2 regions of the Paenibacillus sp. MCAF9 genome follow, and region 1 is predicted to be linked to the other one. Evidence: riboswitches for the same ligand, from Rfam matches in the RefSeq annotation. Region 1 holds a riboswitch; the other holds the start of a gene.
The links. A riboswitch is a leader RNA that binds a small molecule or an ion and turns the genes downstream of it on or off. The one in region 1 is predicted to bind thiamine pyrophosphate.

Region 1 (16,139 bases):
TAAAAGAAATAGGTGGAAATACGTTTGAGCATGTGACGATTTCCGGCGGCAATCCCGCACTGCTCCCACAGCTGGGTGAATTTGTTGATGAGCTCCATAAACGAAACATCAGCGTTGCACTGGAGACACAAGGGAGTCGTTGGCAGGACTGGTTTTGGTCGATTGATGAGCTTACGTTGTCGCCTAAGCCGCCGAGCTCTGGCATGAAGACAGACTGGTCGAAGCTTGATGAAATCGTGTCCAAACTGAATCGGAAATCAACTAGCTTTTGCTTAAAAACAGTCGTTTTCGACGAGGACGATCTAGAGTATGCGACATACGTTCACCTCAGGTATCCAATGGTCCCTTATTATTTGCAGGCAGGCAATGGAAACTTGCAGGAAACGGAGCCGCAGCTCTTGCTTCCTTATTTATTGGAGCGTTATGAATGGCTAATCGAGAAGGTTATGCCGAATCAGGATTTAAAGCGGGTGCACGTTCTGCCGCAGCTTCATACCTGGGTATGGGGCAATAAGAAAGGCGTTTAATTCAAAATAGCTAAGAGAGGCGGAAACGAGCATGGAAGGAAGAAGCAAAGAGGAGCTGAGCGGTGTGACGCTGCTAGGCAATCAAGGAACACAATATTTGTTTAACTATGCACCGGAAATTTTGGAGGCCTTTGATAATAAGCATCCGAATCGCGATTATTTCGTAAAATTTAATTGTCCGGAATTTACGAGTCTTTGTCCGATGACGGGACAGCCGGATTTTGCAACCATTTATATATCATACATTCCGGGTGACAAAATGGTAGAGAGCAAGTCGCTTAAGCTGTATTTGTTCAGCTTCCGCAATCACGGTGATTTCCACGAGGATTGCATGAACATTATCATGAATGATTTAATTGCGCTGATGAGTCCAAGATATATAGAAGTTTGGGGCAAATTCACACCGCGCGGCGGCATATCCATCGACCCGTATTGCAATTATGGCCAGCCTGGCACAAAATATGAGCAAATGGCCGAGCATCGCCTCATGAATCATGATTTGTACCCAGAGAAAGTGGATAATCGTTAATTTAGGATTGCAGTTCAAATGAGTAAAAGAGATACATTTATGATATATTTTTCTGAATTTCCCGACTAAGGTCTAGGTGAATTTCATGCCTGAAGTCCATTTCAATTATTCTATTAAAGTCTATACTTAGTTTAGAGTTACTAGGGCGTGTCTGAGAACTCAGAGGACAGCAAATTTTTCCGAATTTTCGTTCCATGCAAGGCGCGTTTGTGAAGGCGTACCGGGGTACGTCAAGCAAACGGAACGAAGCAGGGGGTGAAAAGGCGGTGAAAGGTGCCACTGAACGGGTTTTCAGACACGTCCTGGAGAATAGGTGGACAAACGATGATTAAAAATGCGATATGTATGTCTGTACTGCTTTGCACCATAGCATCGGCGTTAACGAACTTTGGAGTATCTCCCGTTCGAGCGCTAGCAGCTCCAAGCGCGTCACAAGCTGAATATATTAGTATAGATAATATGATTGAGCCCTTCTTGTTGCAGCCGAAGCAGGATGAAAAGGCATGAAGGCTGTTTTAACACAAGCCTAAGCTTGCATGAAAACATGACTAATTAGTAAACGCCGCGACCTATATGGAAGCGGCGTTTGCTGTTTCTAATAGAATGCAATCAGCTCAAGCGCTGTCTGTCCCTATAAGCAAAATGATTGGTTGGGCCATGTCCGCTCCCAATTCCCAGCTTGTCCTCAATAGCAGCTTGAATGAAGGCTTTGGCAGTTCTTATAGCTTCAAGTACAGGTTTGCCTTGAGCAATTTCTGCAGCAATCGCAGCGGAGAAAGTGCATCCAGTGCCGTGAGTATGCTTAGTGTCGATACGTTTGCTTTCCAAATATACAAATTGTTCTCCATCGTAGATGAGATCAACGAGCGGTTCGCTGCTTGAACCGTGGCCGCCCTTAATGACAACATAGCGGGAGCCTATCTGATGGAATATTCGGGCGGCTTCCTCTCGATCGCTTAACGTCCGGATCGGGATTCTTGCGATAAGCTCAGCTTCTGGAATGTTAGGAGTCGTTATAAGCGCGAGCGGCAGCAAATACGTAATCAGTGTCTGAATAGCTTCTTGCTGAAGCAGAGATGAGCCGCCTTTCGCTACCATGACAGGATCAATGATGAGATTATGCCAGTTATATTGCTTTACTTTCATTGCAACGATCTTTATAATCTCTGCGCTGAACAGCATGCCTGTCTTAACTGCGGATGGGTCCAGATCCTCGCCGATCGAATAGAGCTGGCAGCTAATAGCCTCAGCATCCAGCGGGTAGATGCCCTGAACGCCAAGCGTATTCTGCGCAGTCACTGCGGTAATAACCGACATGCCGTAGGTGCCGAGCTCTTGAAATGTTTTTAGATCAGCTTGAATACCTGCGCCGCCGCCGGAGTCCGAGCCTGCAATCGTAAGTGCTTGATATCTTCTCATCCGTGCATCTCCTTCGAAAGAGTAGAATTAATTTACAAGTTTGAAAAAGCATCCTCAGCCTTTATATCCTCTGGCAGCAAGTCGTTATCGACGAGCCAATCCCTTACATTAGACCAAGAAGCAGGCTCCTGATATCCAAATGATTGCTTCCCTGCATCCATGAGAGGCAGAAGAATGTCCAAGCTTTTTGTCTCAATTTCTTTATCGAGAGGGGAGGTCTGGTTCTCATGCTCAAATAAAATCGACAACGATTTTTGTTTATTTTCAGCTACAAATTGTTGACCCTCCGTAATGGCTGCGATGAAGCTTTTGAACAACGCCTGCTTCTCAGCTAGTCCTTGATCACTTGCTACAAGCACAAGCTCGTAATAATCCGGCACGCCAAAATCAGTTGGGTTTATCGCCGTCATGGGATGCCCTTCCTTGGCAAGCAGCAATTGCTCATGATTAATAAATCCACCGATGATCGCATCTACTTTGTTGGTTGCTATAGCTGGAATAAAGGAAAAACCAACGTCAATCATTTCCACATTTTGCGGGTCACCGCCGTCATGCTTAATCATGGTGCGCATCATTGCTTCATACAGAGGGATGGAGGAGAAGCCGACCTTTTTACCAACAAGGTCCTTGGGTGATTTGGCGCTTCCGCCTTCTGGTACCATTAGATGATTAAGCGGATGCCTGACGATTGCTGCAATGGATTTAACAGGAATATCCTCGCCGCGAGCCATCAATACCTGTGGCTGGTAGCTGAGCGCCAAATCAACCTTGCCGGCAGCCACTAGCTTCAACGCATCATTTGTATCCGCGGGCATTTGGATGTTAACCTCTAAACCATGCTTCGCAAAATAACCGTTTGTTTGAGCCGCATAGAGGAAGGAATGCACCGCATTTGGATACCAGTCGAGCATAATGCTAATAGTCTGGGGATTTTGTTTTGCCGAAGTGTCCTCGGGTTTGTTTTCAGTGGGGGCTACGTTGCTGCTGCACCCGTTAAGCACGAGCAGCAGAGAAGCAAGTATTGGAATTATCCATTTGATAGATGCTTTGATGATCATGTATTGAACCTCTTTCTCTTTAGTATTGATTTCTCCAAAAGGACAATGGCAGCAAATAATAAGATGCCAATGAGGGATAGCAGAAAAACGGATGCAAACATGGAATCGGCGTTCAAATTGCTGGACATTCGGCGGCTATAGTAGCCTAGGCCTTCACTGCCTCCAAGCCATTCACCGATGGTGGCGCCGACAACACAATAGACGATAGACAGCTTAAGTCCTGAGAAGAAGGACGGTAGGGCGATGGGTACTTGTATTTTTCGGAAAATACCCCAGTGCGTTGCTCCCATTGTGAGCAGCAGCTCTTCATATTCGCCACCACTTTTCTTAAGCCCGTCATAGGTGCTCACAACGATAGGGAAAAAAGCAGTCAAAAAAACAACAGCGACCTTGCTCCAAATCGTATAGCCAAACCACATAATGAAAATTGGCGACAGAGCGATAAGCGGGATGGTCTGACTGATGACGACAAACGGGTACAGCGCCTTCTCCAGTATTCGAAAAGTGTGCATGCCTGCTGCGAGCGTAGTCCCAATAACAATCGACAATAGAAAACCGAGGGACACTTCTTTAAGCGTAGCCAGCAGATGTTTGCCAAGCAGCAGATGGCCATCTTCGATTAATGCCTGAGCTATTGAGCTAGGTGACGGCAGTATGTAGGGTGGAACCAATCCGAGCTGTGCGACCGCTTGCCAAACGAGCAGTAAGCTAATGAGCAGCAGTATGAATAGTCCGTAATGGCTCAGCCACTGGTTAATTAGAGGTTTGCGCATGCAGTCTTCGCTCCAAATCTTGCCGCAGCTTGATGAAGTCGGGTTCATAATTTTGCTCATAGTGTCTTGGTCTCGGCAAAGGGACGACTATTTCCTGTATCCCTTGCGCCTCGCTAGCAGCACCTGGCAATAAATAAATGCGGTCGCTCAGCAATATCGCTTCCTCAAGATCATGTGTGATAAAGAGGACAGTTTTTCCAAGGTCGCTCCACAGCTCTAGCAGCCACTTATGCATGCCGCGTTTGGTCATGGAGTCAAGCGCGCCAAACGGTTCGTCCAGCAGCAGCAGCTCTTGTCCGGTTACTAGCGTGCGTAGAAAAGCAGCCCGCTGTCGCATGCCGCCTGACAACTCGTCAGGGTAAGCTTGTTCATAACCTGCTAGTCCGAAGCGTGTTAGCAGCTCCATGATTTGGATCGTGTTATAATGGGGATTGCTGCGTGTCAGCTCAAGTGGAAGCAGACAATTGCCGAGTATTGTTCTCCATGGCAGAAGAAGATCCTTTTGCGGCATATAAGCAATCTTGCCGAGACGATTGGGGGCAGGCTTGCCATGCAGCCTAATTTCACCTAGGCTAGGCTGAAGCAAACCGGCCATGAGCTTAAAGAGAGTGCTTTTGCCTGAGCCGCTAGCACCGATGATAGAAACAAACTCACCTGAGTAGGCTTGAAGCGAAAGATTAGACAGTATAGATGTTTCAGCAAGCTTGTCGTAGGTGTAGCTTACTTGGTGAAGTGAGATTATAGCTGTAATACGCATCCCTCCGTAAACAAATAAAGACCCACCCATTTCCGAGGGGAAATGAGCGGGTCTAACGATCACACAAGGCTTGCGCGCATGAATGAATGCTTTGCTGCTCCACTTCCCTCCGCTGGAATGATCCAGATCAGGTTCCAAGGGTCCGGAGCAGTTGCTCCATCTCAGCCGTTAGGCTCCCCTAGTGAAATAAATAGGTTTATATGCAATTTGTATTTTTTCTACTATAGCATACACTGGATAGATGTAAACCATAATTATCCGAAAAGGCGTTGGACAAATGAAAAATTTACTCGTAACGGGCTACCGAGCGTATGAGCTTAATATTTTTAGCCAGAAGCATGAGGGCATTGTTTATATAAAAAAAGCGCTGACAGGCAAGCTGGTTCCACTTATAGAAGATGGGCTTGAGTGGGTGATTACCCCGGGTCAATATGGCGTGGATTTGTGGGCGTGCGAGGTCGTTATTGCGCTGAAGGAAATTTATCCTCATTTGAGACTTTCAATTATTTCGGCATACAGCAATCCGGAAGAAAAATGGAAGGATGATAAAAAGGAGTTTTATCAGCAGGTTTTAAAAGGGGTCGATTATTACGCTTCGGTCAGCAACCAGCCGTATAATGGCATTTGGCAGTTTACGGCTAGGGACGAGCTGCTATTTCGGAAAACGGACGGCATTCTGCTCGTTTATGATGAGGATGCAGGCGAGGGCAGCCCCAAGTTTTTTAAAGAAAAAGCGTTAAAGAAACAGCAGGCTGAGGGCTATGGTTATTTCAGCATAAGCTCAGAGGACATTCAGAGCATTGCGGATGACGATAACCTGTATTCGGAAAATTGACGATGAATGGTAGTTGAGTAAGAGGAGTTTATTTCATGCTGGCAGGCAGATATCTGTCAGCTTTTTTTTATGCGCCAAGCTGACTGTTTATGCTATTGAGATACATTGGGATTGACAAATAATAGGTGGCGTATTATTATCTGATTAGATAAATATCTAATTATACATAAGTTAAATTTGCTTGGTGGAGGAAGAGGTGGCGAACAGTGCAATTAGATAAGGTCGTAGCCTATCATAAGGCATTATCCGATCCGACGAGAATTAAATTGTTGATTATGCTGGCTGAAGGTGAGCTTAATGGACAGGTGCTCGCAGAGAAATTAGGCGTGACGCCTGCTACGATTACGCATCATGCAACCAAATTAAGAGAGGCCAGCTTAATTAATGAACGCAGAGAGAAAAATACGATTTATTTTTCGTTGAACCATTATTTTATTAAGAGCAACGCTAATGCGGCGGCGGAGCTCATTTACCGGAATGCAGGTGCAGAGAAGGGAGTGGACAACATGGAGGATAGCAATAAGAAACTGAAGGATTCAGTCATTCGCAACTTTTTTACAGCAGAAGGTAAGCTGAAGCATATGCCGGCTCAGCATAAGAAAAAATTGATCGTGCTTCAGCATATGGTTTCTCATTTGACGAGAGGGAAACAGTATACAGAGAAGGAGATTAACGAATTTATCAAAGGTTATCATGATGACTTCGCGACCATTCGCAGAGAGTTCATTATGCATCAATTGATGTTTAGAGAAAATGATATTTACGAATTGAATCCGCAAGAAATATGGGCGAAGTGGGAGATTCTTTCGTAAGCGGAAGTTGTTTTTGACAATAGCGGACATCAGATGCCTTATTTGCTTTATTTCTCTTCTATTGGCATAGGTTGCGGACATAAAGGCCGTTATTTGGCAATAATCGTTATAAATGACTGCGATTTCTGCTAAATAACGGACTCTATGTCCGTTAGAAGCTAATATGGCCTTTAAATTTGAAAATAAGGGCTTCTATGTCCGTTAGAAGTAAAACTGAACTCATCGAGCGGCTGCTGTGCTACTGCGTCATAAAGGAAAAGTAATTTTTTATCGAATGTAGTATCTTCTGAAGGATATCTGAAAGATAAAGTACATAATAAGAGTGGATTACAAAAGGAGCGAACACATATGACGATGGTAGAAGGTACTAAAGAAAACCCATGGAAATTAAAAACACCCCCTCAGACATCTGAATATGAAATGTATAAGGATGAAAAGGACGGTAAAGAAATTTTAGTATGCACAGTTGGGAAGACGGTGTTGCATTATGATTTCCGCTGCATTGATGACTTAAGCGCGATGCTCAAACAACATGGTGACTGGATTGAGCTTGGCAGCGCCGATGAGCAGAAGCCTGCTAAAGAGGGTACTGTTGAAGCATGGGGACGCTCGTCTGAAAACCCGATTGGCGGGTGGTATGGATTGAAAAAAGGGTTGCGCGGCAGATTCGGAATGTATCTTCCACCATTAATGGAGAAGCTGGGACTTGCAGAAGTAGAGCATAATCCAAGGAATAATCGGATGAAGTCCATTTAATCGCAGTGGTGTGAAAACTTGAAATGGGACGAGAACCATACAATCCTATTGTGAATGATTATTGAGATCGAGTGATTGGCTGCCGCAATGGCAGCTTTTTTTTATTGTAAGAGTGATTGAGAACTTACAAATATTTGTATATATTTATTTTAAAAGAATGATTAGGAGGGTTATTCCTTGACATCCTCACAATTGAAACCCGGTAAACTAAAACCCGGAGATACCATTGGAATTGTTTCACCATCCTCGCCTGTTGCTTTTTATTGCCCTAACAGATTGAATCGCGGAATAGCTGCTTTAGAAAATATGGGATTTAAAGTAATTACAGGACAGCATAGCAGGAAGAGAACAGGTCACACGGCTGGCAGCCTAAATAATCGTTTGGATGATTTTCATCATATGATTCGAGACCCGGATGTAAAAGCAATTATCGCTACAATAGGGGGATACAATTCACATCAGCTACTTGAAGAATTAGATTATTCGCTGATTAGCAGCCATCCGAAAATTATAATGGGGTATAGTGATATAACTGCACTTTTAGCAGGCATACATGCAAAAACAAATCTTATTACATTTATGGGACCCGCTATTATGCCGCAATTTGGAGAATTTGGCGGACTTATTGATTTTACATACCATTCCTTTGTGAGAACCTTAATGAAGGATACACCAATTGGAATGATTGACTCCAGCGATCATTGGACCGAGGAACATTTAAGCTGGGACATTGACGATTCACGCCCAAGAGCGATCGTCCCTAATACAGGCATGAAGATTTTAAAGCCAGGGCATGCGAGAGGACCTATACTAGCTGCGAATATGGGAACAATTCTCCTGCTGGCAGGTACGCCCTATTTACCAAGCTTCGAGGGTAAAATTTTATGTCTAGAAGACGACGAGAGTGAGCAGCCAAGTACAATTGATAGATATGTTACACAATTTCGCCAGATGGGTATCTTTGATCAAATTTCCGGTCTGATTATTGGAAGATTCCATTCGAATGTAGGATTTAATGAAGAAGATTCATTGCAAGAGCTGCTGCAAAATGCAACGAGAGGATACGATTTTCCGATTATATATGATGCGGATTTTGGTCATACGGACCCTATGATTGTACTTCCAAATGGTGTTGAGGCTAGTTTGCAAGCTAATGAAGAACGAGGGATACTTTTTTCGATTGAAGAATCCGCCGTGCAATAATAAAATCTACTATATATCATTTATTTCAATACATGAAATTGTGAATATTATTTTGGACAGAAATCAGCTGTTGTTTTAAACTAGAATAGAATTCATACGTTAATTTGGAGGGAAAAATATGAAATTAGAAAATCAAAAAGAGATCCTGACAATCGTTAATTCAGATGTTACAGCTTCCAGCTTCAAAAATGTTTGTGCGGAGCAGGTCACGCTTAACTGTTGCAACCTTAGCGGTATGAATATGAATGATGTGAATTTAACGGGATTACATATCTCTGATGCTAATTTGAGTGAGTTTGTTATTGACGGTGCACAGTGGGGCGGAGCCCATTTCCGCAACATTGGATTCGGTAATCCAAATCAGCCTGATGTTGAATTCAACAGAACACCTGTGCAATTAACCAATTGTAATTTACATCAAAGCGTATTTACGGATTGCAATTTAAAAAACGCTAAATTGGACAACTGCGATATTTCTGGTTTAACTATAAACGGAATTGATATCGAAGGTTTAATTAAACAGTTTGAAGCTATGGAGAAAAAATAGGAATAAAGCAGCTTTATCCAGCGAGGCACAATTACTTAAAGCCGTAAAAAGTTCGCCAACAAGGCAGCCTTTTGCGGTTTTTTTAGAATAAATGGGATGAGTTTTGCGAGTAGGAGTTGTTCGCGATTTAGACGTGTCAGTAACGGACATGGAGGACGCTATTTTTGCGGTTAACGTACAATCGGTTTGCTAACGGACATAGGATACGTTATGGATGTGAAAAGAAGTAAAATTATGACTTTTGAAGCTGAATAAGGTCCTCTATGTCCGTTAGTTTGCAAAAAAGGGTGAAAATGTAGCAAATAGAGTACCTGATGTCCGTTAGCAAAGCAACATTGATCTAGATTGTCACGTCTCTATAATATCTGATCGAAAAATAGGAGGAGAGCAGCTATTCGAAACCATATTTTAACTGCTTTGCCGATTCATTTGTTGGCATGGGCAATGATTCTTACGGCAATGTTATTTGATCCATTTCAATGGTTTTTAAACCCGATCGTTAATAATACTCCAGCTTTTTTAACCGTTTCAAGATGGTTGGCTCAATCATTGCTCATAACGGGACTAATTGGCTTCTCCATATATAAGTTAAGAACGAGTCCCCAGCTGACAAGAAAAGATTTGAACGTTGTTTCCGTACATGTTTTGTTTTCTATTGTTCATATTGCAGTCGTTAGTGCGGGTATTTTTATAGCGGTCGGCTTTGAAGATTTATAGTATATTTTTATCATACATAAGCAAATGGATGCTGCGAATTAAATGTATTTCTATATGAAGGCTGCCTTGGGGCAGTCTTTTTGTATTGTTAGGTCGGCCTGATTGAACAGTGAAATTGAAGAAATTGGTCAAATGGATGAAGTCGATAAAGCGGTTCTTGAGTGGTGCAAGGTTATCTCTGCTAAAGATAAAAACGAATGAAATAGTGTATGACAAAACAACGTTGACATCTGGGCAAAGAAAAACTTAATAAATAAAATATATTTATTGACACTTTCATTTTTTAGCTGGTATACTATGGAACATTACTCATACCCGATTAAAAACATCGGAATTAGAAGCATGGAGGCAATGTTCATGAAAAACACAAAAGCATCATACACAAAACTGCTATTAGCACTCCTCTTATCTTTCTCTGTTATCTTTACACAATCAGCAGCCTTTGCGGCTCCGTCTGAAGCAGCGGCACTAAAGGAAGATGGCGCAGCACAGTATAAGCAGTTTTTGAAAGAAAAATTTAATGTCAGCCTCTCCAGCAAAGTGACGAAGGGTGAATTCATTGAAGCAGTAGCTGATATTCTTGGTTACGAGCCATCAGGCAAAGAGGTCACTTTCTCCGATGTAAAGCCAGATAACAAGCTTTATCCGGCAGCGGCAGCTTTGTATGAGAAAGGCATTTTGTCTGGCCCGGCCATTCAAGGCGATCAAGTACTTACAAGCGCTGTAGCGATTTCCATTGCGGTAAGAGCAGCAGATTTGAAGGAGCTTGCTTATACATACCCGGCTGTTAAAGTAAACAAAGTACTAACGAAGCTGAACGTTAAAAGCAGCGCGCTTGGCACAAAAGGTGCGCAAGAAGTTGCAGCAGCAGTAGATACAGGATTGCTGCCAGTTGAATTTTACACAGGCTTCAAACCAAAAAATGCAGCAAGCGATCAATTGATCCACACGCTGCTTGGTAAAGTGCTTATTACAAAAGGTCTTTACAAAAAGTATATCGGTTATGTTAACGACAACGATATTTTCCAAAAGCTAAGCAGCGCTTACGAAACTTCTGATATTATCGATGCGCCTAAGCTGCAAAAGCTGGTAAATACTGCTTTGGAGCAAAGCTTGATCACAGGCTACAACATCAAGGACTCCCGTTTCAATGCTAACTTCATCGATTCTTTGTCTCTAATTTACGGTCATTCCGATTTTAATCACGCGATTCAGCTTATTGGTTTGCTTCGCAGTGAAGGCCTAAATGCGAAAGTGCAATTCGAGCCAAAAACATCCGCATTTATTTTTCTAGCAGAATGGGGCAACCCTGGTCCAAACGTAGTTAAAATTTCAAATGGCAACTATATTTCGTATTCCAAAGAGTATGACCTTGAATTTGAATTTGCAACTGCGGCAGATAAAGCAGCTTTCCAAGATGTTGTTCTAGCTTATGCGAAGAAAGATAAAGAGGATCAAGCAGGACTTATCGTTGCATCATGGTGGCAGCCGCTTTACTACTCACAAACTGCACTGAAGGATTATGAAATTATTACGAACAACTTTATTACAGATCCAGACAGCCCTTATACTGTTAACCCGTTCTCGCTTAATGAGGATTCTGCGAAGGTCGTTGCAGGATTTAAAGCCATTGATCCTAATGTCATCATTACGCCTACTCAATTCTGGGTAGATAAGCCATTCTTTAGATATTTGCATAACGAAGCGGCTTAATAAGATTATTTGGCAAAATAGTTACGATGAAGCAGTCCTGACCATCATTGATGGTTAGGGCTGCTTTGTGTTATCGTTCAAGAAAAGGAGCTGGTATTTGATGACTGCAATTGCGCATGCTTTGGAAGCAAAGTTCAGGGAGCACGCCAATCCGGAGACGGCTCAGCCTATGGAGGCTTACATGCGCGGCCAATTTATTTTTCTTGGCCTAAAGACTCCAGAGCGAACGCAGCTGCTGCGCGAGTTTTGGAAGCAAAATGAAAAGCCAAAGGGCGAGGAACTGCTGCAAACTGCAGAGCAGCTTTGGCTGCTGAACGAGCGAGAGTTCCATTATGTGGCGATGGGTTTGATGGAAAGATACAGCAAAGAGGCTGAGCCTTCACATATCGACAGGCTGGAGCGGTGGGTAACGACCCATTCTTGGTGGGATACCGTTGATTTTCTAGCAGCGCATTTAGTCGGTAGTCAGCTCTCGAAATATCCGGAATTAACAGCGGAGTATACGGAGCGCTGGATCGATTCAGATCAGATGTGGCTCCGGAGAACTGCTTTGTTGTTTCAGCTTAGGTACAAGCATGATACGGATACAGATCGGTTATTTGACTACATACGCCGCACGAAGGACGAAAGCGAGTTTTTCATTCGCAAAGCGATCGGCTGGGCGCTTAGAGAATATGCAAAAACCGATGCAGCCTGTGTGCATCGGTTTGTAGAAGAAACGCCGCTCTCGCCGCTTAGCAAGAAAGAGGCGTTAAAGCATATCGTTTAGCTTAACGTCAATTTGACTCATCGAGCTGCTGCTTTGAAGAGAAATAGTACAGCCACGATGCTGCAATGGCGAAGGCGGCAATGACACCCATTCCCCAAAATATATTTGAAAATGCGCGGCTAAGCGGAATACTGCTTTGTGCCGCGAGAACGATACCGCTAATCGCTACGCTGAAAGCACCGCTAATGAATTGCGACAGCTGGAATAAGCCCATTCCAGCACCTACATGCTCACTTGGTAAAATTCTTGACAGCTCGTTAGAAACGCCCGAGTTTAACGCGGAGAAACTAACGCTCATCACGATATAAATTGCCATGACAACGTAGATGGATTGATCCGCGAACAAGGCGAAAGAAACAGCAGCGAGCAAGAGAAAGCAAGGAGTTAGCCGAAGCAGCAAGCTGTTGCCGTGTTGATCAATGATTTTTCCAATGCGATTGGAGGAAAGCATAGCTACAATGGCTCCCGGAAAAATAATGAGACCTGCTTGACCTGGTGTCAGCTTGAACAGGTGAATAAGCACCTGAGGCAGCAAAAAAAGTGTAGAAAAATTGTTAATGTAAGATACAACACCAAGTGTAATCAGACGAATATACCTTTTATTGCGGAACAGAGTAGGTTGAACAAAAGGATTCACTGCACGATTAATCCGTATCCAAAATAAGATTAGTGCAAGTATTCCGCCAATAAGAGCAATTAAAAAATGGTTCGTAATATAGAGCAGAACACCTGTGGAGCCAATTCCGACAAGCGCTGCACCGAGGATATCGAAGGACCCCTTGTTCGTTGCTTCAACCGGCAGCAGTCGATAAAACACAGGAATGAGTAAAAGTGAGATTCCAGTAACGATAAACAGATCGTTCCAGCCTAAATATTGTGTTATAGCACCGCCGATGACGGGGCCTAAACCAAGGCCGAGTGATGCAGCCGAAGTAATAAGTGCCATGGATTTGCCCCGGCGAGCAAGTGGAATGAATCGTGTAATGAGCACGATGGTTAAACTAAGGACGGAGCCCGCTCCGCAAGCTTGAATAAGGCGCGCGACAAGCAGCAGTACATAATGATGACTAAAATAACCAAGCACTGATGCGCCGCCCATGGCGATTAAGCCAATCGTGAGCAGCAGACGAATCGGAACAAAGTCAGAGAGTCTGCTGTAGGTAATCGATGAAATGGCAAATATAATAGAATAACCCGTTATGATCCATGAAGCTGCCGATGGGGATAGCATAAACTGAGCCGTGACTTGAGGCAAGGCCAGATTAAACATCATCGTATTCATGATCACAATAATTACGGTTAAACCTAGCAGCGGGATAACGAGACCGTCTCTAAAGGCGGGCCGCTCCTCGGTGAATAAGGGTGGGGCAGTAACAGCGGCACTGTTTCTCATATAGAACCTCCAAAGTTGTCTCTTTATCTATTTTCATTGTACGAATATTATCGTACAATGAAAATATAGCATGAGCTATGGTATAATGCAATAAGTACTTAATGAGAGAGGTGCGTATGCCTTTGAAAATATTATTCCATCCCAATCGTGAGGATATTGAGCTTACTTCTGTTTTATATGCATTAAGTGATCCTATTCGGCTTAGCATTGTTGTCGCTATTGTTAAGCATGGCGAGCAGTCCTGCGGCCACTTTGATCTTCCTGTCGTAAAGTCTACAATGACGCATCATTTTCGTACATTGCGTGAAGCGGGTGTAGTGAATGTTAGAAAGCAAGGCACCCAGCATTTTTTGACGCTGCGCACAGAGGATTTGGATGCTCGGTTTCCAGGCCTGTTAACGGCCGTTATTCAACCGGCTTCTGTATAGACTAAAGTAAGGACTATTTCTTTTCTCGCCCATATACGCTAAAATAAGGCTGTACTTTGGCAACGAGAGAAGGAACAACTGTGGGTACACGCAAAGGCTTAAAACTTCGATTCGTCTTGGGGCTGTTCGTAATCGGCTCTGTTATCTTAACCGCCATCATCGGCGGTTATTTTGCATGGACGACAAATAAGACTTCACTAACGTCGGGTTATTTGGAAAGCAATTATCAATATGCGCAAAAACTGTCCTCTAATACGAAAGAATTATTGGATATTATTAGCAACAATGTTGATGCCATAGCTGCAAGAGCAGGCATACAAAATATATCGCAAAAGGAATTGGATAGCTGGTACGATGCGAATGAGCAATATTTTAATGCGATTATCATTGTGGATTCCAATCGTAAAGTGATGTTATCTAGTTTGTCAAGCGGAGGAGTCAAGGCAGGGGCAGTGCTGAACTCTTACGCATCGAAGCAAGCGGTTGAACAGAAAAGACCGCTTATTTCAGAGCCTTATGTTGGGTCAACAACAAACCAGCTTCTTATGCTAATTTCTTCACCCATATTTAATGAACAAGGCGAATATGAAGGTTTTGTAGCTGGAACCATTTATTTGAGCGAGAGCAACGCGCTTAGCAAATTGCTCAACGAACATTTTTACGGAAACGGCTCTTACGTCTACGTAGCAGATAAGCAAGGCCGCCTTATTTTCCATCCGGACCAACAGCGAATTAATGAAAAAATTGCCTCAAATGAGGTTATTAATAAGGCATTAGCTGGCCATAGCGGATCGCAGGAGATCGTTAATTCAAAGCAGAATCGTTATTTTGCGGGTTATGCGAACGAGTCGATAACCGGTTGGGCCATCGTTGCACAAACGCCTGCATCAATTATTGATAAGCCGTTAAATGAATTGATATGGAGTATACTGCTGCAATTTCTCCCGTTATTTATCGTAATCCTGCTGCTTGCGTGGTATGTTTCCCATTTAATATCGAAGCCTCTATTTGAACTAGCTGCTTTCTCAGAGGAAGCGATTTTATCAACAAAGGCGATACGTTCCAAAATGCCCAAAACAAATTCTTACATCTATGAAGTGAGACAGCTTAATCAAAGTATAAATAACCATTTTAATTTACTGAACAAGGAAATCCGATTGGATGGGCTTACGGGACTTGCGAATAGGAAAACATTTGATTTGACCATTCAGGAGTGGATTGCCGAGGATATACCGTTTGCGCTTATACTGCTGGATGTTGACCATTTCAAAAAAATTAACGATCAGCACGGGCATCTTATAGGAGATGAAGTATTAATCTATACAGCTGCGCAAATAAAAGCATTTTCCAGAAGTCACGATCTTAGCTTCCGCTACGGCGGTGAAGAGTTTGGCATACTTGTTAAGCTAGGAAGCATTCCTACGGCAACCAATATTGCGGAGCGGCTTAGAGAAGGAATCGCTGCTGGCGTGAGTCCGACTGGCAGTCCAATCTACGTTTCAATCGGCATTTCAATGTCGAGTGGGAAGGCGAAGGATGCGAAGGAAATAATTGAAATGGCGGATCAAGCGCTTTATCGCTCGAAGGAAGCAGGCAGAAACCGAACAACGGTTTACGACAATAAGCCATTAAGCGGACGAGAGGATTAGTTGTTCGGTTAAGGCTGCTCTGCTCCATACGCCATTCATCCTAAATAGAAAATCATACTGGTTTGTTTAACAGTACTCTAAAGCAATATAACGTTCCCCACATATTTGAGCTAATTGCAGTAGAGCTGGGCGTCGCCTCAAATTCGCCGCCATATGTGAGTCCTGCGGATTCGGCGGCGCGTTTGAGCTGCTGCAAGTCAACGGTCGGATAATCGAAGGTTAGCGCGATCCGGCCTCCTGGTTTCACTGTTCTT
Region 2 (16,139 bases), on a different contig from region 1:
CATGCCCCGATTTATTTTAACGGCAAATACCATTTATTTTATCAGCATAACCCTCAAGGCCCTTACTGGCATCAAATCCACTGGGGACATTGGGTTAGCGACGATATGGTGCATTGGGAAAATGCAAGACCTGCACTTGCGCCTGAAGCAGGTACCCTTGATCCAGATGGTGCATGGTCAGGCAGCGCAGCGTATGACCGCGACGGCAATCCTGTTTTGTTTTACACTGCTGGCAATGACTCTATGTCGCCGAACCAAAGAACAGGGCTTGCGACTCCAGTCGACCTGTCGGACCCTAATTTAGAGAAATGGAATAAATATCCTGAACCGGTTACAGAGCAAAATGGAAACGGTATTCATAATGAGTTCAGGGACCCGTTTGTATGGTATGACAAAGAAACAGACAAGTGGTATCAACTAGTAACATCGGGTCTTCAAGACTTCAATAGCGGCACAGCATTGGTATACGTTTCCGATGATATGTACAACTGGGAGTATAAGGGACCATTATTCGTCAGTGACAGAAGCCTGTACCCGGAGCTTGGTACGGTATGGGAACTGCCAGTATTACTACCGATAGGTGAAGATAGCACGGGCAATCAAAAGTATATCTTCATGATTAATCCACATGAAAAGCCGGAGCAAGTTCCACCGGCGAACGATGTGCAAAGAGATGTTGAGGTTTTTTACTGGATTGGAACCTGGGACCGGGACAATTTTAAATTTATACCTGATCAGGAGGAACCATCTAAATTAGATGTGGGTGATGGCTATTTAACCGCAGAGAGTGGTATGGTCACCCCTGACGGAAGAACGGTCATCTATTCCATGGTGCAGAATGTAAGAACGCCTCAAGCTGAATATCAGGCCGGTTGGGCTCATAATCTAGCACTTCCGGTTTCATTAAGCCTGGATGAGCATGATGAATTGCGCATTGAACCGATTCAAGAATTGCAGAGTCTGCGAGGAGAAAAATTGGTAAGTTTTTCAGAGAAAAATTTACAGACTGCCAATCAATTGATCCACAATATCAAAGGCGACATGCTGGAGATTATGATGGAAATTGACCCGGGCGAAGCCGAGAAATTTGGTCTTAAGGTGCGGCGCTCTGATAACGGGCAGGAAGAAACGCTGATTTATTATGACAAGACGAATGGTACCTTCAATGTGGACCGGACTAAGAGCAGTATTGATCCGGATGTTCGTGTGGATGGCATTCAAGGCGGATATGTGGATCTGGACGGAGAGAACCTGAAACTGCATATTTTTCTCGACCGATCGGTTGTCGAAGCATTTGCCAATAACAAGAAAAAACTGACAACCCGCGTTTACGTAGGCAGATATGACTCATTGGGCTTGCAGGTCTGGGGAGACAATGAAATTACGGTCAAGTCGATGGAAGTATGGGAGATGAATGCATTGACGGGTGAACCGGCTGCTCCGGTCTATGTACCTGATAACTGGGACAACTCGGTGTACACCGATATTACGGATTTGTCTAACCATGACTTTGCTACAGGTGATTTAACAGGCTGGATTACAGAAGGAGACGCTTTCCAGGAGGCTCATGTGACTAATACCCAGCTTTTCTGGGAGACGATCTACTTCAATCCGTCACATAAAATTCCTGGCGGCTATCATTTGTGGGGCTTTAACGAGGGGGCGGGCGGTGACAGCTTGACGGGAACGTTGAAATCACAGAATTTCGTCCTCGGCGGTAACGGCAAGATTAACTTCCTGGTTAGCGGTGGGCGTGATATCGATAAGCTATATGTAGCGCTGGTGCGGGCATCGGACGGCAAAGAGCTGTTTAAAGAGACTGCCACGAATTATGAGGAGTATCAGCGTAAGATTTGGGATGCGTCGCAATATATCGGCGATGAGCTTTACCTGAAGGTGGTTGACCAATCAACCGGCGGCTTTGGTCACATTAATGTTGATGACTTCAATGTACCGGTTAAGGTGATCGATCCAATCAACGAAGGTCCTACCAGCCCGCCAAACAACTCTGTGGTGACTGCAAGCAAACCGAATAATCAGAGCAGTTTGTCATTTGAAATGGCTAAAGGAGAACGGCAGCTGCTGTTCCCGGTTAAAACAGCGGGAAATGACGGCAAGAACGCTTTGAAGATTAAAAATAGCGGGACCGAAATTGAAGTTCCCGTAGAAGTATTAAAAGATTTGCAGGGGCTGGTTACAAAAGACGAACTTGAACATGCGCAAATCTCATTTGAAATGGACTCATTATCTGCTGATCAGTTCAAAGAACTTCTTGATCGTACCAAAAACAAGAATAAAGCAGAAATATCTGCTTTAGGAGATGTCTATAATTTCAAATTATCTATTATAAAAGCCGATGGAACAGTTCTGCAGCTTAAAAAATTCTCCAAGCCGGTCACAATTAGGCTGAGTGTAAATGAGACTTCTCATCAGACACAGAGAGGCATTTATTTTATCACTGAAGACGGTAGCATGGAATATGTCGGCGGTGCGAGTGTAAACGGTAAACTGATTGCGGAAGTAAGCCATTTCAGTATGTATGGCGTCTTCAACTATGACAAATCGTTTGATGATATTCAGGCGTCGTATTGGGCCTATGATGTAATAAAAAAGATGGCCGCCAAACAAATTGTTTTTGGTGTAAGTGAAACGTTATTTGCACCGAAACAATTCGTGACCAGAGCTGAATTCGCATCGTTAATCGGCCGGGCTCTCCGGCTGGAATCCTCGAAGCCAGCCTCGTTCAAGGATGTTGTTCCAACTAAGTGGTACGCTTCGTCGATTGCTGCAACATCAGAAGCCGGAATAGTATCCGGAAGAAGTGTTGATACATTTGCGCCGGAGGATGCCTTAAGCCGGGAGGAGATGGCGGTTATGATTCTCAAAGCTTATGAATTCCATACAGGATGGAACGCTTCAACAAATGGAACGAACAGTTTCAAAGATGCCAGCCAAGTTAGCAGCTGGGCAAAGGATGCGGTCTCAGCTGTGAAGGAGCTTGGCTTAATCAGCGGCCGCGGTAACGAATTATTTATGCCACACGATAAAGTGAACCGCGCAGAAAGTGCGCAAATCCTTTCGCTATTGATTGATAGTATCGGAAATTACTGAAAGGAGAAAACAGCATATGAGAATTTTTCTATCGGCCGGATAATGCGTGGGTAGGGGATGTTATTCCTTATTAAGAAGATGGGGAGTTTAGCTATTCTATCTGCATGGTTGGAGAGATAATCACCGCGAGGGACTTGAACATGGCTGGCATTTACTTAGAACAAAGGATTTCGTGAATTACAGGGAAGACGGGGCTTGAAAGATTGAAGGCGGGACCGGACATATTCTGAAAGTAGACGATGTCTATCATATGTTTTATTGCATCTTTCCCTAAGGAAAACAGTTCGCCTGCCATGCCATCAGCAAAGATATGAAAACATGGGAGCCGGTCCCCGAAGATACTTTTGGTATTGAGAAAACTGTTGATACGACTTTGTAAATAAAGAGCATGCTCAGTGATTCAATCATGGAGTATGCTCTTTAGTATGGAATGAATTTTCTCCATTAGTGTCACATAATACCAGTGCATACAATGTCCGTTTTCATTGAAAGCAAAAGCACGTTAACGAATATTAGTGGAAACTTGCTTGTTGTTGTTGTCATTCTTCCTCAGACTGATTCTGAGGAGGTGCTTGCGAATCTCAATCATCCTCTAATATGGCTCCTTCGATGTCTACGATCTGGAACCATTCGCCGTCAACCATGAATCGTCGTTTTAGCTCGTCGATACGCTCCACAATACCAATGACGTTGAGCAACTCCAGGGGGTGATACAGTCGGATGGATACTTTCTTCCTTCCAAGCAGTGATTCCGAAACAGCTCGGGACACATGTTCCCACTCTTGATCGTCGAGTTGGATTCTATCGCGGCGTTTCGCAGCATCCGACAAGCCATTGATGGCCAGTTTGTGTTCTGGCAACATCATGCGGCTGGATTCCCACAAGCCGTTGCCTTCAAGCTTCTTCCTCACTTGTAGTGGCCTCCTATCTTTTTGGAACGATCCATTGCCTGACCGGCCGGTGTCGCTGATACCGCCCTAAGGATGATCGAGTCTCCGTATTTTTCCTTAATTGCGTCTGTGGCGCGCTCCAAAGCCATCCATTTCTCTCGATTCTGGTCGAACAGCGACAACTGGTATTCATCGTCAGCGGTGAAGCCCGACAGGCTAACCCCGACCTTGCGCACAGGCAGACCGTCCCAATGACGCTGCAGTAGTTGCAAGGCTGCGCGGTAGACCTGGTTTGTGACGTTACTCGGATCGACCATCTTCATCTGGCGGTTAAAGCCGCTCGGTCTGTCGTAATCTGCGCCCATGCAGCCTACAGATACGACATGCCCCATGTAGCCTTTGCTACGGCAACGTTGGCAGACAAGTTCCGTCAACTCGAGCAGCACCGTACGGATCTCCTCTAGCTTGTAGTAATCGCGCGGCAACGTCATCATATGCCCGACGGATTTGGGTGCTACACTATGCGTGCCTGGCCGTACAGGACTATCATCTATACCGTTCGCAATACGCCAGTACAATTCAGCGTTGATGTCTGAGTTGCGGCCAAACTTGCGCCGCATGAGCACCTTCAATTTTTCAAGAGGTGTAGCTGCAATCTGTCCGATTGTTTCAAAGCCCATTGCGTTAAAATGTCGTGTCATACGACTACCGACCATAAACATCTTTGCTACCGGCAACTGCCATAAGGTGTCGGCCAGTTTATCAGGTGTTAGTGTATACATGCCAGCATCATTTTTCTTCGCGTAATTGTCGCAAGCTGTCTTAGCCAAAATCTTTGTAGGTCCGATACCAAATCGTGTGTAGATGCCTGTCTCAGCTTGTATTTGTTTCTGAATCAGAGCGGCCAGTTCTTCAGGCGAACCGTATAGATGGAGCGAGCCTGTCACATCCAAAAATTGCTCATCAATGGAGTAGGGTTCCACTAAATCAGTGTAAGATTCGTAAATGCGTGTAATCATTAGCGAAACGTCGATATAAAGCTGCATACGGGGCTTGATGATGATTAGGTCTGGGCATTTGGCTAGAGCATCCCCTAGACGCTCGGCTGTCGTAACCCCATGTGCCTTGGCGATTGGACATGCAGCGAGTATGATGCCTGAGCGGCGTTCTGGGTCACCAGCCACTGCCAGTGGCTTATCCTTGTATTCTGGGCGCTCTGACTTCTCTACAGAGGCATAGAAAGAGAGACAATCTGCCAACATTATTACAGGCTCCAAGGTACCACCTCCAAAATGAGAAAGTATTTTCGTTTTATTGTATACCGAATGTATGTTCGTGATGCGAATGGTAGAGCCTACTTGTTAGCTATTTCAATAATACATCTCGAAAAAATGAGCATAAATTAGAGGAATTGTGCTCACTTTTATTTATGCTCACTATACATATTTCAAGAAAATACTGATTTAACTAGGGATGAAAGGGTTTTCTGTATTTATGCACATACATTTTAATATAGATACCAAGCAGTACAACTTTGATCTCCTCCAGCTTCTCATAGTCACGCGGGCGCACATCAGTTTCAGCCAGCGATATTCGGAATGCTCCGCCTTCTCCACCGATGCATAAAACGATTGGCAATCCGCAAGCATAATGACTTTGTTAAGAGACATTTCGGCTCACCAGCTCTGCTGCTAATACATTTGCCGCAAGAAAGACGCGCTGTGCGCCGGAGTCTATACAAAAGGCTCTGACATAACCGTCTCTCACAGATAGGACACGAATTCTTCGTTTCGTAAACTTGCCTTTTTTGCTCATATAAATCACATCTACGACACAACCGACTAGGCTGAACCATTTTTCCATTGTCATGATGCATCTCCTCCATAACAAGAACGTTTGTTCTTATTATATACAGAACGCACGTTCTTATACTAGAGGTTATTTGTGGTTATTATTGACAAGGTTTGGTTGGGAACAGCTTCGCAGTCCAATTAGGCGTACGAATGCTATACGCGGAGCAGCACGGAAACCAATCACAAATAGGACAGTACATATTTACATCCATAATGCGCCAAAATAGAAGCAACATGGAAACGAAGGGTGCCGTTATGAACAAACAAAACACAGGTAGGCTAACGCCGTTTAGTCCGTCGCTGCATGCGAATGTCAAAACCATTCGCGATTGCTTCGGCAACAGCACGGATATCATAATCCGAATGTTTCGCAGCGATGCGGCTCCAGAACGTGAGATTGCCATTATTTATGTAGATGGAATCGTGAACTCACAAATCATTAATGAGAGTGTCATGGAGCCGTTAATGTCAATGAGGCTGCCGCAGCATGCTCATGTGAAGGGAAGCAAGCTGCTGGAAGCGCTTCGCAGCTGCGTCGTATCAATCGGCTCGGTACAGAGTGTGGACACACTAGAGTATGCACTCCAAAATATGACGGACGGATTATGTGTCATTATGGCGGATGGCAGCGCGGAAGCGCTGACGGCGGATGTGAACGGCGGCGAACAGCGCAGTGTTACGATTCCTCAGACACAGACCGTGATTCGTGGTCCGCAGCATGCTTTTGTAGAAAACATTCAAACGAACATCAGCTTGGTCAGGCGGATAATACGTTCCTCTGACCTTCATGTGCAAGTGCACAAGATCGGTCAGCAAACGCATACGAACGTAGCCGTTATGTATTTGCATGGAATAGCAGATGAAGGGATCGTTAAGGAGGTTTACCGCAGACTGGCGGCCATTGACATTGACGGTGTGCTGGAGAGCGGATACGTGGAAGAATTTATTCAAGATGATACGTTCACGCTGTTCCCAACGCTTTCAAATACAGAGAGACCGGACTCCGTGGCAGCAGCGCTGCTGGAGGGAAGAGTAGCGGTAATGATAGACGGCTCGCCTATGGTCTTAATGGCCCCGACTACATTTTTTTCGTTTTTTCAATCGCCAGAGGATTATTATCAACGATATGACATTGCATCCTTCGTTCGTCTCATCCGTTACGGTTCATATATCGTGTCGATTCTGCTGCCTGCCTTGTATATCGCAGTTACAACCTTTCATCAGGAGATGCTTCCGACAACGCTTCTTATTAGTCTAGCGGCGCAGCGAGAGGGGATTCCGTTCCCTGGACTGGTTGAGGCGTTGTTGATGGAGGTCACTTTCGAGGTGCTGCGAGAAGCAGGATTACGAATGCCGCGGGCGATTGGGCCCGCCATATCTATCGTGGGCGCTCTCGTACTCGGCCAGTCGGCTGTTCAGGCGGGCATCGTGTCAGCGGGTATGGTGATCATCGTATCCTTTACGGCGATTTCCAATTTTGTAATGCCGGAATTCAACATGGCGGCCACATCTCGTATTATTCGCTTTATCTTTATGATTATGGCCGGTATTTTTGGGTTTTTCGGCATTTTCATTTCTGTATTGTTTATGCTGATCCATTTGGTATCGCTGCGCTCGTTCGGAGTGCCGTTTATGTCTCCGCTGGCACCAGGTCCTACCAAGCAAGGACCATGGCGAGATGTGTTCGTCAGGCTGCCATGGTGGGCGGTCGTGCTTCGACCTCTAGATTTGAATCTGCGTAATCCAAGGCGGCGGCCGAACGGAAAAAAACCGCCGGCACAGCGTCATTCCGATAAGGCGTAATGAAAGGGGGAACCTGCCATGAAAAAATGGAGGCTGCTGCTGCCGATGCTCATTTGTTTGCTGGCAACGGGCTGCTGGAATCGCATAGAGCTGAATGATATTGCGATTGTTTCTGCTACCGGCGTTGATTGGAAGGATGGGAAATGGGTGTTGTCGTATCAAGTGGTCATACCGGAAGCCATTTCCAGTCAAAGCGCGAGCAACAGCACAGCGGCGGTCCATGTTTTTTCCACGCAAGGGGAAAGCTTCAGAAGCGCGGTCAGCAAAGCAAGCCAGGAGACGTCGCGGCGCCTCTATTTCGCACATAATCAAATTGTCATTATCGGTCAGGCTGCTGCGCGCAAAGGACTGGGACCACTCCTAGATACCTATTTGCGCAATCATGATTCCCGCGAGACGGTGAGCGTTTTCTTGTCAAAGGGAAGCGCGCGCCGGATGCTCGAACAATTGATTCCGCTTGAGAAAATTCCAGGCGCAGCCATACAGCGCATGATCAATAATGAAGAGATGAACAGCTCTGCCTTTCGTCAAATGACCATTCATAAAGTACTGCTGGATTTGCTGGGAACGACAAAGGCCACTGGCATACCCGGATTAATTGTGTCCGGTACGAAAGAAAGTGTGGACAATGCAGGGCAGCTTGCATACACCAGTACACCGTCAAAGGTGAGATTGTTTGAGCTGGGCCTTATTGAAGGCGACAAGCTGGTAGGCTGGATCAACAACGAAGAAAGCCAAGGCGTGATGTGGCTTGCAAATCAAGTAAAGAAAACGACGATTTCATTCGCATGCTCAGCGGATAAGAAGCAACCGAAAAACTCATCTATTCGCATTACGCATTCGGATACAACGCAGACTCCTAAATCTTCAAGTGGCAATTGGCTGATGGATGTGAGCGTAAAGGCGACTGGAACGCTGATGGAGTACAATTGCGAGGGCGATCTCATGAATCCGAAAGAAATAGAGAAGATACAAAAACGGATTGAGGACGAGATTGCAGCAATTATGCAAAAAGGCTGGAGCGCTGTCAGTAAGCATAAAGCCGATGTAATCGGCTTCGGAACGATCATTCACAATAAATATCCAAAGCAATGGTTAAAAACGTCGGGCAGTTGGTCGGAGCAGTTTTCGAACATCGAAGTAAAGATGAAAGTTAAGGTGAATTTGAATTCAACTGGCCTTAGCGGGAGTGGATTTAAGAAGGCGCAGGAAAAGGACCACCAATAACATAAGCAGAAAGGAGACTATATGCAGCAGATTGGCAAAAACCAGCTTTCGATTTTGATCATCGTTTTTTTAATAGGCAGCACCCCTTTGTTCGAGCTCGGCATACAGGCGAAGCAGGATGCTTGGCTGGCGATGACGCTTGCTGCAATTGCTGGTCTGCTGCTTATCGTTATGTACGTCCAGGTGCAGAAGCGTTCCCCGAATTCGGAGCTTGCTGAGCTTTATGTTATACACTTCGGAAAATGGATCGGCGGCTTTGTAGGCATACTTCACGCGTTATGGTTTGCTTATGAATCGATGCGCAACGTACGGGACGTCGGAGAGCTTACGATGACGGCGCTGCTCACCTTTACGCCGAAATGGATTGTTATGCTGCTGATTATCAGCGCCGCCGCTTATACCGTCAGCAAGGGAGTGGAAGTATTTGTCCGTGTCGTACAGCTTCTATTTCCGGTTGCAGCGCTCAGCTATGCTTTTATTATTTTGCTCCTGTTTGTTGCCAGGTTGCCCAAAATAGCACATTTGCTTCCCGTTTTTGAACACGGAATTGGGCCTGTCGTGAAGGCAGCCTTTCCAGATTTATTATCCTTTCCATTTGGACAAATGGTTATTTTTTTCGTTTTTTGGAAGCACGTGAGCGAGAAGAAAGGGATTGGGCCAGTCACTTACAAAGCCTATATTGGCGTATCCTTATTTCTAATTCTAATGAATATCATTACGCTATGCGTATTAGGGCCAGAGCTGTCCTCGCTTACAGCACTGCCGCTGCTTGAGGTTGTGCAGTTAATTAGGCTTGCTAATATATTGGAGAGGCTTGATGTGCTTGTAACCTTGCTTCTGTTCATCGGTCTATATGTTAAAATGACTGCGCTATACATGGCATCGGTATTCATGTTCAATATGATCACTGGTATTGCCTACCGATATTGTGTGCTGCCCATTGGTCTCATTATTTATGGGGCGTCGTTTATCGAAGCCAATAATACTTCCCATATTTGGATTGGACTCGATGTTACGCTGAAGATTGCGCCGTTGTTCCAAATTGTGCTGCCGCTGCTTATGCTTTTCGTCGGAATACGCAAGAAATACAAAAAGGCTGCATGATTGAAAGTTGCGCGCAGTGCTCACCCAAGCGGATAGGCTGACATATTTTATGAGTAAGTGAGCCGTTTATACTTGCTTGAGGAGGATACGCGTGAGCGATGCCAATAGCTGCATGACAAGCATTATTCTCGTTACCTACAATAAGCTTGAATACACGAAGCAATGTGTGGAAAGTATTCGGAGACATACGCAAAGAGGCAGCTATGAGCTGATTATTGTAGATAATGGTTCGACGGATGACACGGTAAAATGGGCTAAAAGCGAGAGCGATATCATCGTAATCGACAATGGCTGCAATGCTGGTTTTCCTAAGGGCTGCAACCAAGGATTGGCCGCGGCCTCGGGCGATCTTCTGCTGCTGCTAAATAACGATACAATTGTAACGCCAAGCTGGCTTGACGGTCTCAAGCGCTGCTTATTTAGTGATGAACGAATCGGGGCGGTCAGCCCCGTTACGAATTCGGCTTCCTACTGGACGACGATCCCGGTCGACTATACGACGATAGATGAAATGGAGCTGTTTGCTTCTGCACTGCATGCCAACCCTGACAGAACAAAATGGGAGGAGCGCGTGAAGCTGGTTGGCTACTGCCTTCTGCTGCGGAGAGAGGCATGGGAGAAAACGGGATCGCTCGACGAGATTTTCGGAATTGGCAACTTTGAAGATGATGACTATAGCCTCCGGCTCCGGCTGGCGGGATATAAGCTGATGCTGTGCGGCGATACGTTTATTCATCATTACGGAAGCGTCTCTTTTAGCTCAGAGCCAGAACAATATGTACAAAACTTCAGAAAAAATGCTATTGTTTTTATGTCCAAATGGGGCTTTGACCCTGGTGCTGCAACGTATATTAGAATGGATTTCAGCACCGTAATTGAGCGGGAATCGCATGAGTACAGACGCGAGAATTGCTCGATTATGGAAATAGGCTGCGGGTGCGGAGCTACGATTTTGCATATGAAAAAGCAATTCCCATCCGCAATATGGTACGGAGTTGAGCGTAATGAGCTGGCGGCTAGAGTAGCAGAAGCTTCGGGAATTACCGTATTCCGCTCGATTGATCCGAAGGATTGGAGGCTGCCTGCTGAAGGTCTTGACGGCATCGTAATCGGAGATGCTCATGCTTACGGGACACCGCAAGCCATGAAAAATCTAGTTCGTCTATTAAAGCCTGGCGGCTGGCTAGTCGGGTGCTTTGCCAATCGCTATTATTTCGACAATATTCGGCAATATTTAGATCCTGCTAATGCACAAGCACAGCATCAAGCAGCATCACAGTACTCAGCAGAACAAGTTGGCCAGCTTTATTTGCAGGCCGGTTTTACCTATGTGAAGATTACACGTGCGGATAATAAACCGCAGGAGCAGCTTGAATACATCCATCTGCTAGAGCAGCTAACGTCTGAAGAGATGTCAAAAGAGCTGGCAGCTGCATACTTGCTCGTATATGGACGCCTTGCTCCTGCAGCAGAGACCCAAGCTACAGCAGACTTAGAAAGTTCGACGGCTGATGAAGAAGCAAAGCTTGAATGGCTGGATGAGCATGTTGATCTAGGGCAATGACAGCTGGTGCAGGAGCTGCACGTTCTGGCTGCCTTATATAGTAAGAGGATGAGTATCGTGGCTTGATGATAATCATTTTCAAAAAAAACTAGCATTAAATGCGGGTTTTGCTATACAATGAATGGTATTGACGAAACCGAATATGTTCCGGGGAGCTGGTTAGGCCGGCTGAGAGGGGATTTTCTATACAATTCCGACCCGTTAAACCTGATCTGGATAATGCCAGCGTAGGGACAGAAGCTCTGTTTAGCAAGCAGGCGAGATCAAATTGATCAAGCATTTGCTGTATAAACAGCTGCACAGCCAATGATATGGCGTCCTCCGGATTAGGGGGACGCTTTTTTTTTGTTGCGATTAGAATGATGCAGCCATGGAACCGGATACTACGAGGAGTCGTCGCCTATAAGAATCGAAGCATGGAGAGGGGAACAACATCATGAATCAGAAAAAAACAGGGCATTTGTCGTGGAAAATCGTGGCCGCGATGCTAGTGTTCGTATTGGCGCTGGCAGGCTGCGGCGGTGGCGCTGGGAACAAGGGCGAACAGCCGAAAGAGCAAGAGGGAACAGCGGACAAGCCGCTAGAGAAGGTACAGGTTGTACTCGACTGGACACCAAATACGAATCATACCGGACTTTATGTAGCTAGAGATAAAGGTTTTTTTAAGGAGCAAGGCCTGGATGTTGAAATTATTCAACCAGGACAAAGCGGTGCCGATCAAATGGTCGCTTCTGGCAATGTACAGTTTGGCGTAAGCTATCAGGAGTCAGTCACGATGGCGAGAATTGCCGGTGTGCCGCTCGTATCGATCGCTGCTGTCATTCAGCACAACACCTCAGGTTTTGCTTCTCCGCTTGCAAAGGGAATCGATTCACCTGAGAAATTTGAAGGGAAAACGTATGGTGGCTGGGGCGCTCCTGTTGAGGAGGCGGTCATTCAATCGCTTATGCAGGAGAAGGGCGCAGATGTGAGCAAAGTAAATATGATAAGCATCGGCGACGGCGACTTCTTTACGGCAGTGAAACGGGATATTGATTTTGCATGGATTTACTACGCATGGACTGGCGTGGAAGCAGAGCTGCGCGGCGAGAAGATCAATATGGTTTATTTAACAGATTACAGCGACAAACTGGATTATTATACGCCGGTAATCGTGACGAACGAAGGTTTGATTAAGGATAAGCCGGAAACCGTCAAAGCGTTTACTGCTGCCGTATCCAAAGGCTATCAATACGCGATCAGCAATGCGGAGGATGCAGCAGAAATTTTAATAAAAGCAGAGCCGGATTTGAACGCAGAGCTTGTGCGCGCCAGCCAAAAATGGTTAAGCTCCAAATATCAAGATGACGCGCCGCGCTGGGGCGAACAGAAGCTAAGCGTATGGGAAAACTATGCGGCATGGATGTTTGAGCACAAGCTGCTGGAGAAGGAACTTGAAGCGGAGAAGGCATTTACGAACGAATTTTTACCACAATAAGCAATTCGAACATACGGAGAGCGGGAAAGCCCGCTCTCACATACAACAAAGAGAGAAGGAAATCCGATGGCTAATGCATTAGTAAGCATTCAAATTTTACCGACAACACCAGGCGGCGAGAGCGTTATTCCCTACGTAGATCGTGCCATTGATATTATTAAAGCGGCAGGTGTTCCTTACCGTGTAGCACCGCTTGAAACGACGATGGAGGGTGAGCTGAGCCATCTGCTCAGCGTGGTTCAGTCGATGAGTGAGGCCATGGCGGAGATGGGCTGCCCGTCCGTTATTTCACAAATTAAAATTTACTACAATCCGGCAAACGGCGCTTCCATGGGCAGGCTGCTGGAGAAATACCCAGATGGGCAATAAGAAATTGATTTGGTCGAAAGTATGGAAACCGGCAGCGCTTCTGATCGTGCTGATTGCCTGTTGGCAGGCGGCTGCATCGCTTGGATTATTTCAACAATGGCTCATTCCTTCTCCGATATCAATCGTGAAGGGTGCTATCGCTATTTGGCCAAGGTTAATGATGCATACGGGAGCGACAGTGCAGCTGACACTTATCGGATTTTTAGGAGGATCGGCGGTGGGCTTATTGCTCGCCGCTTTGCTGCATTTAATTCCCGGCGTTCGATCGGCGGTGTATCCACTGCTCGTGCTGTCGCAAAACGTACCCATCATAGCGATTGCTCCAATTTTGACGATGCTGCTAGGCTATGGCATGCTGCCAAAGGCGCTGCTGGTCATCATGGTATGTTTTTTTCCCATCACGGTTGCCATGCTGAGCGGGCTTATGAATACCGATGCACAGCTTCGCAACTATTTGCAAATGATCGGTATTCGCAAATGGCAGCTGTTTTGGAAACTAGAGCTTCCTCATGCGATTGTTCATTTGTTTTCGGGCTTGAAGATTGCGGCCTCATATAGTGTGTTAAGCGCAGTTGTTGCCGAATGGCTTGGTACAAACAAGGGTCTTGGCTCATTTATGCTTATTTCGTCCAAAGGTTTTATGCCAGATCGTGTATTTGCGGCAGTTGCTATCATCGTTGCGCTGAGCTTGACTTTATTTGGTTTAGTAACGCTAGCGGAGCGTCTTGTCATACGTTGGCGCCCTGAGAAAGAGGTGAGCTGACAGTGGCCAATCGTACTGGGCATCATTCAGTGACGCTTCAAACGCAAAATATTCGGATGAAGTTTGGCAAAGGACAGATGAGCAAAGAAGTGCTTGGCGGATTATCCATTTCAATAGCAGATGGGGAGTTCGTATCGATTGTAGGGCCGTCCGGCAGCGGTAAAACAACCTTGTTTCAAATTATCGGCGGTTTGGAACGTCCTACGGAAGGCGAAATATGGATCGATGGCAAGCAAACGACGGGCGAACGCGGACATATTTCCTATATGCCGCAGCAATCGTCGTTGCTTCCATGGCAAACCGTTGCCGGCAATATAGAGTTGTCGCTTACGATCTCTGGCGTTGATAAAAAACTCGCGAAGGCGAGGACAAAGGAATGGCTCGAGCGAATCGGGCTGCAGGAATATGCGGATTCTTATCCGCATGTGCTCTCTGGAGGAATGCAGCAGCGGGTTTCTTTCCTCCGGGCACTGCTTGCTCCGCAGAATCTCATGCTGCTGGATGAACCGTTTGGTGCACTGGACGCCTTGACGCGGCAGCAAATGCAGCAGTGGCTTATGTCGATCTGGGAGCTGAACAGAAGATCGGTGCTGCTCGTTACCCATAGTATTGAAGAGGCTTTGTTTCTATCGGATCGGATTATTGTGCTGTCACCATCGCCGGCAGTGGTGCTGGAGGAGTTTCAAGTGCCATTCGAGCGTCCGCGCCACGAGTCTTTATGGACAGACCCACGGTTTTATGCGATGAAGCAGCGCATTTATGATCTGCTTAAGACGGGTGCGAAGGAAGGAAACGTATAGATGGCGATACAAACAAGCAATGATCCGCACGAAGGGCAATTGTACTCGGAATTTCCTCAGCAGGAAGGCACATGCATAGACGCGCATATTCATATTGATTTGTATGAAGCAGAGCAGCGTGATGAGCTTCTAGAGCGTGCGTTCGCAGAAGGTGTAGAGCTGTGATTGCCGTATCTATGCATTTGGAATCGTCTATTGTGAACCGTGACATTGCCCTGCGTTACGCAGGACGTGTGCACCCTGCTTATGGTTTCCACCCAGAGCAGCCCATACCTGCCGATATGGAGCTTGATGAGCTATTCGATTGGATTCGTTTGCGTCATGAAGCAGGGGAACGGTTTGCAATTGGCGAAGTAGGGCTGCCGTATTATACGCGGACAGAAGCGCAGCAAGCTGGGGAAAATATCGTTTTTGATGAGAATCCATACCTGCAGCTGCTGGATCGTTTTGCTGCGCTGGCAGCCGAACTTGATCGTCCGATTGTATTGCATGCAGTATATGAGGACGCCGGCAAAGCTTGCGACATATTGGAGCGGCATGGTGTTCGCAGAGCGCATTTTCATTGGTTCAAGGGCGATGCTGAGGTTATTCGCCGAATGGCGGCAAATGGCTATATGGTGTCGATAACGCCAGACGTCGCTTACGAGGTAGAAATACAGCAGCTTGTAAGGGATTATCCCATTGAGCTGCTGATGGTGGAGACGGATGGGCCATGGCCGTTCGAGGGGATCTATGCGGGTCAGACGACGCGGCCTGCAATGGCTGCAGATGCAGCAAAGCATATTTCGAAAATAAAGCAGCTGCCAGCTGAGCAGGTTGCGGAAATAATGCTAGTCAATACGCGCCGCTTTTATGGGCTCCTATAGTATTCAATTCATACAGAAAAGGCCGCTCCATCAGAATGAATAATCTGAGGATGCGGCCCTTTTATATTTAAAATACAAAAAAACATAGTGGTAGAGACGACCTTTCATACCACTTTGTCCATTGCCACTTGCTCTTTCACAGCATACAAAGATAAGGACAGGGTAATAGATGGCAAGCCAAAGTGGACAGCAGAAAGGAGACAGACGATGGCACAGCTGACGAAACAACAATTTATTGAACAATTAGCTCCGACGGTTATAAGAATAAAGCGAGAAGGATCAACGATGTTTCCATCTGTACGTTTAGCGCAA

Region 2: another riboswitch for thiamine pyrophosphate. It lies ahead of AB4Z45_RS24835 (ABC transporter substrate-binding protein); the one in region 1 lies ahead of AB4Z45_RS30295 (ABC transporter ATP-binding protein).

What each region holds. Positions count from the first base shown of each region.
Region 1 is NZ_JBFREL010000040.1:23,758-39,896, reverse strand. It holds gene queE (7-carboxy-7-deazaguanine synthase QueE) at 1-527, shown strand, start outside; gene queF (preQ(1) synthase) at 559-1,056, shown strand; gene AB4Z45_RS30315 (hypothetical protein) at 1,381-1,563, shown strand; gene thiD (bifunctional hydroxymethylpyrimidine kinase/phosphomethylpyrimidine kinase) at 1,666-2,475, opposite strand; gene AB4Z45_RS30305 (ABC transporter substrate-binding protein) at 2,508-3,533, opposite strand; gene AB4Z45_RS30300 (ABC transporter permease) at 3,530-4,306, opposite strand; gene AB4Z45_RS30295 (ABC transporter ATP-binding protein) at 4,287-5,063, opposite strand; TPP riboswitch at 5,151-5,253, opposite strand; gene AB4Z45_RS30290 (DUF1273 domain-containing protein) at 5,341-5,898, shown strand; gene AB4Z45_RS30285 (metalloregulator ArsR/SmtB family transcription factor) at 6,105-6,710, shown strand; gene AB4Z45_RS30280 (DUF6855 family protein) at 7,059-7,466, shown strand; gene AB4Z45_RS30275 (S66 family peptidase) at 7,644-8,669, shown strand; gene AB4Z45_RS30270 (pentapeptide repeat-containing protein) at 8,788-9,216, shown strand; gene AB4Z45_RS30265 (hypothetical protein) at 10,291-11,646, shown strand; gene AB4Z45_RS30260 (DNA alkylation repair protein) at 11,747-12,415, shown strand; gene AB4Z45_RS30255 (MFS transporter) at 12,423-13,808, opposite strand; gene AB4Z45_RS30250 (ArsR/SmtB family transcription factor) at 13,931-14,236, shown strand; gene AB4Z45_RS30245 (sensor domain-containing diguanylate cyclase) at 14,317-15,885, shown strand; gene AB4Z45_RS30240 (class I SAM-dependent methyltransferase) at 15,938-16,139, opposite strand, start outside.
Region 2 is NZ_JBFREL010000023.1:58,044-74,182, forward strand. It holds gene AB4Z45_RS24795 (S-layer homology domain-containing protein) at 1-3,111, shown strand, start outside; gene AB4Z45_RS24800 (YolD-like family protein) at 3,693-4,022, opposite strand; gene AB4Z45_RS24805 (DNA polymerase IV) at 4,019-5,263, opposite strand; gene AB4Z45_RS24810 (hypothetical protein) at 5,661-5,870, opposite strand; gene AB4Z45_RS24815 (spore germination protein) at 6,110-7,657, shown strand; gene AB4Z45_RS24820 (Ger(x)C family spore germination protein) at 7,676-8,884, shown strand; gene AB4Z45_RS24825 (GerAB/ArcD/ProY family transporter) at 8,906-9,988, shown strand; gene AB4Z45_RS24830 (glycosyltransferase) at 10,080-11,552, shown strand; TPP riboswitch at 11,691-11,803, shown strand; gene AB4Z45_RS24835 (ABC transporter substrate-binding protein) at 11,989-13,029, shown strand; gene AB4Z45_RS24840 (thiamine-binding protein) at 13,096-13,398, shown strand; gene AB4Z45_RS24845 (ABC transporter permease) at 13,388-14,161, shown strand; gene AB4Z45_RS24850 (ABC transporter ATP-binding protein) at 14,164-14,961, shown strand; gene AB4Z45_RS24855 (hypothetical protein) at 14,962-15,126, shown strand; gene AB4Z45_RS24860 (TatD family hydrolase) at 15,123-15,827, shown strand; gene AB4Z45_RS24865 (glucosaminidase domain-containing protein) at 16,035-16,139, shown strand, end outside.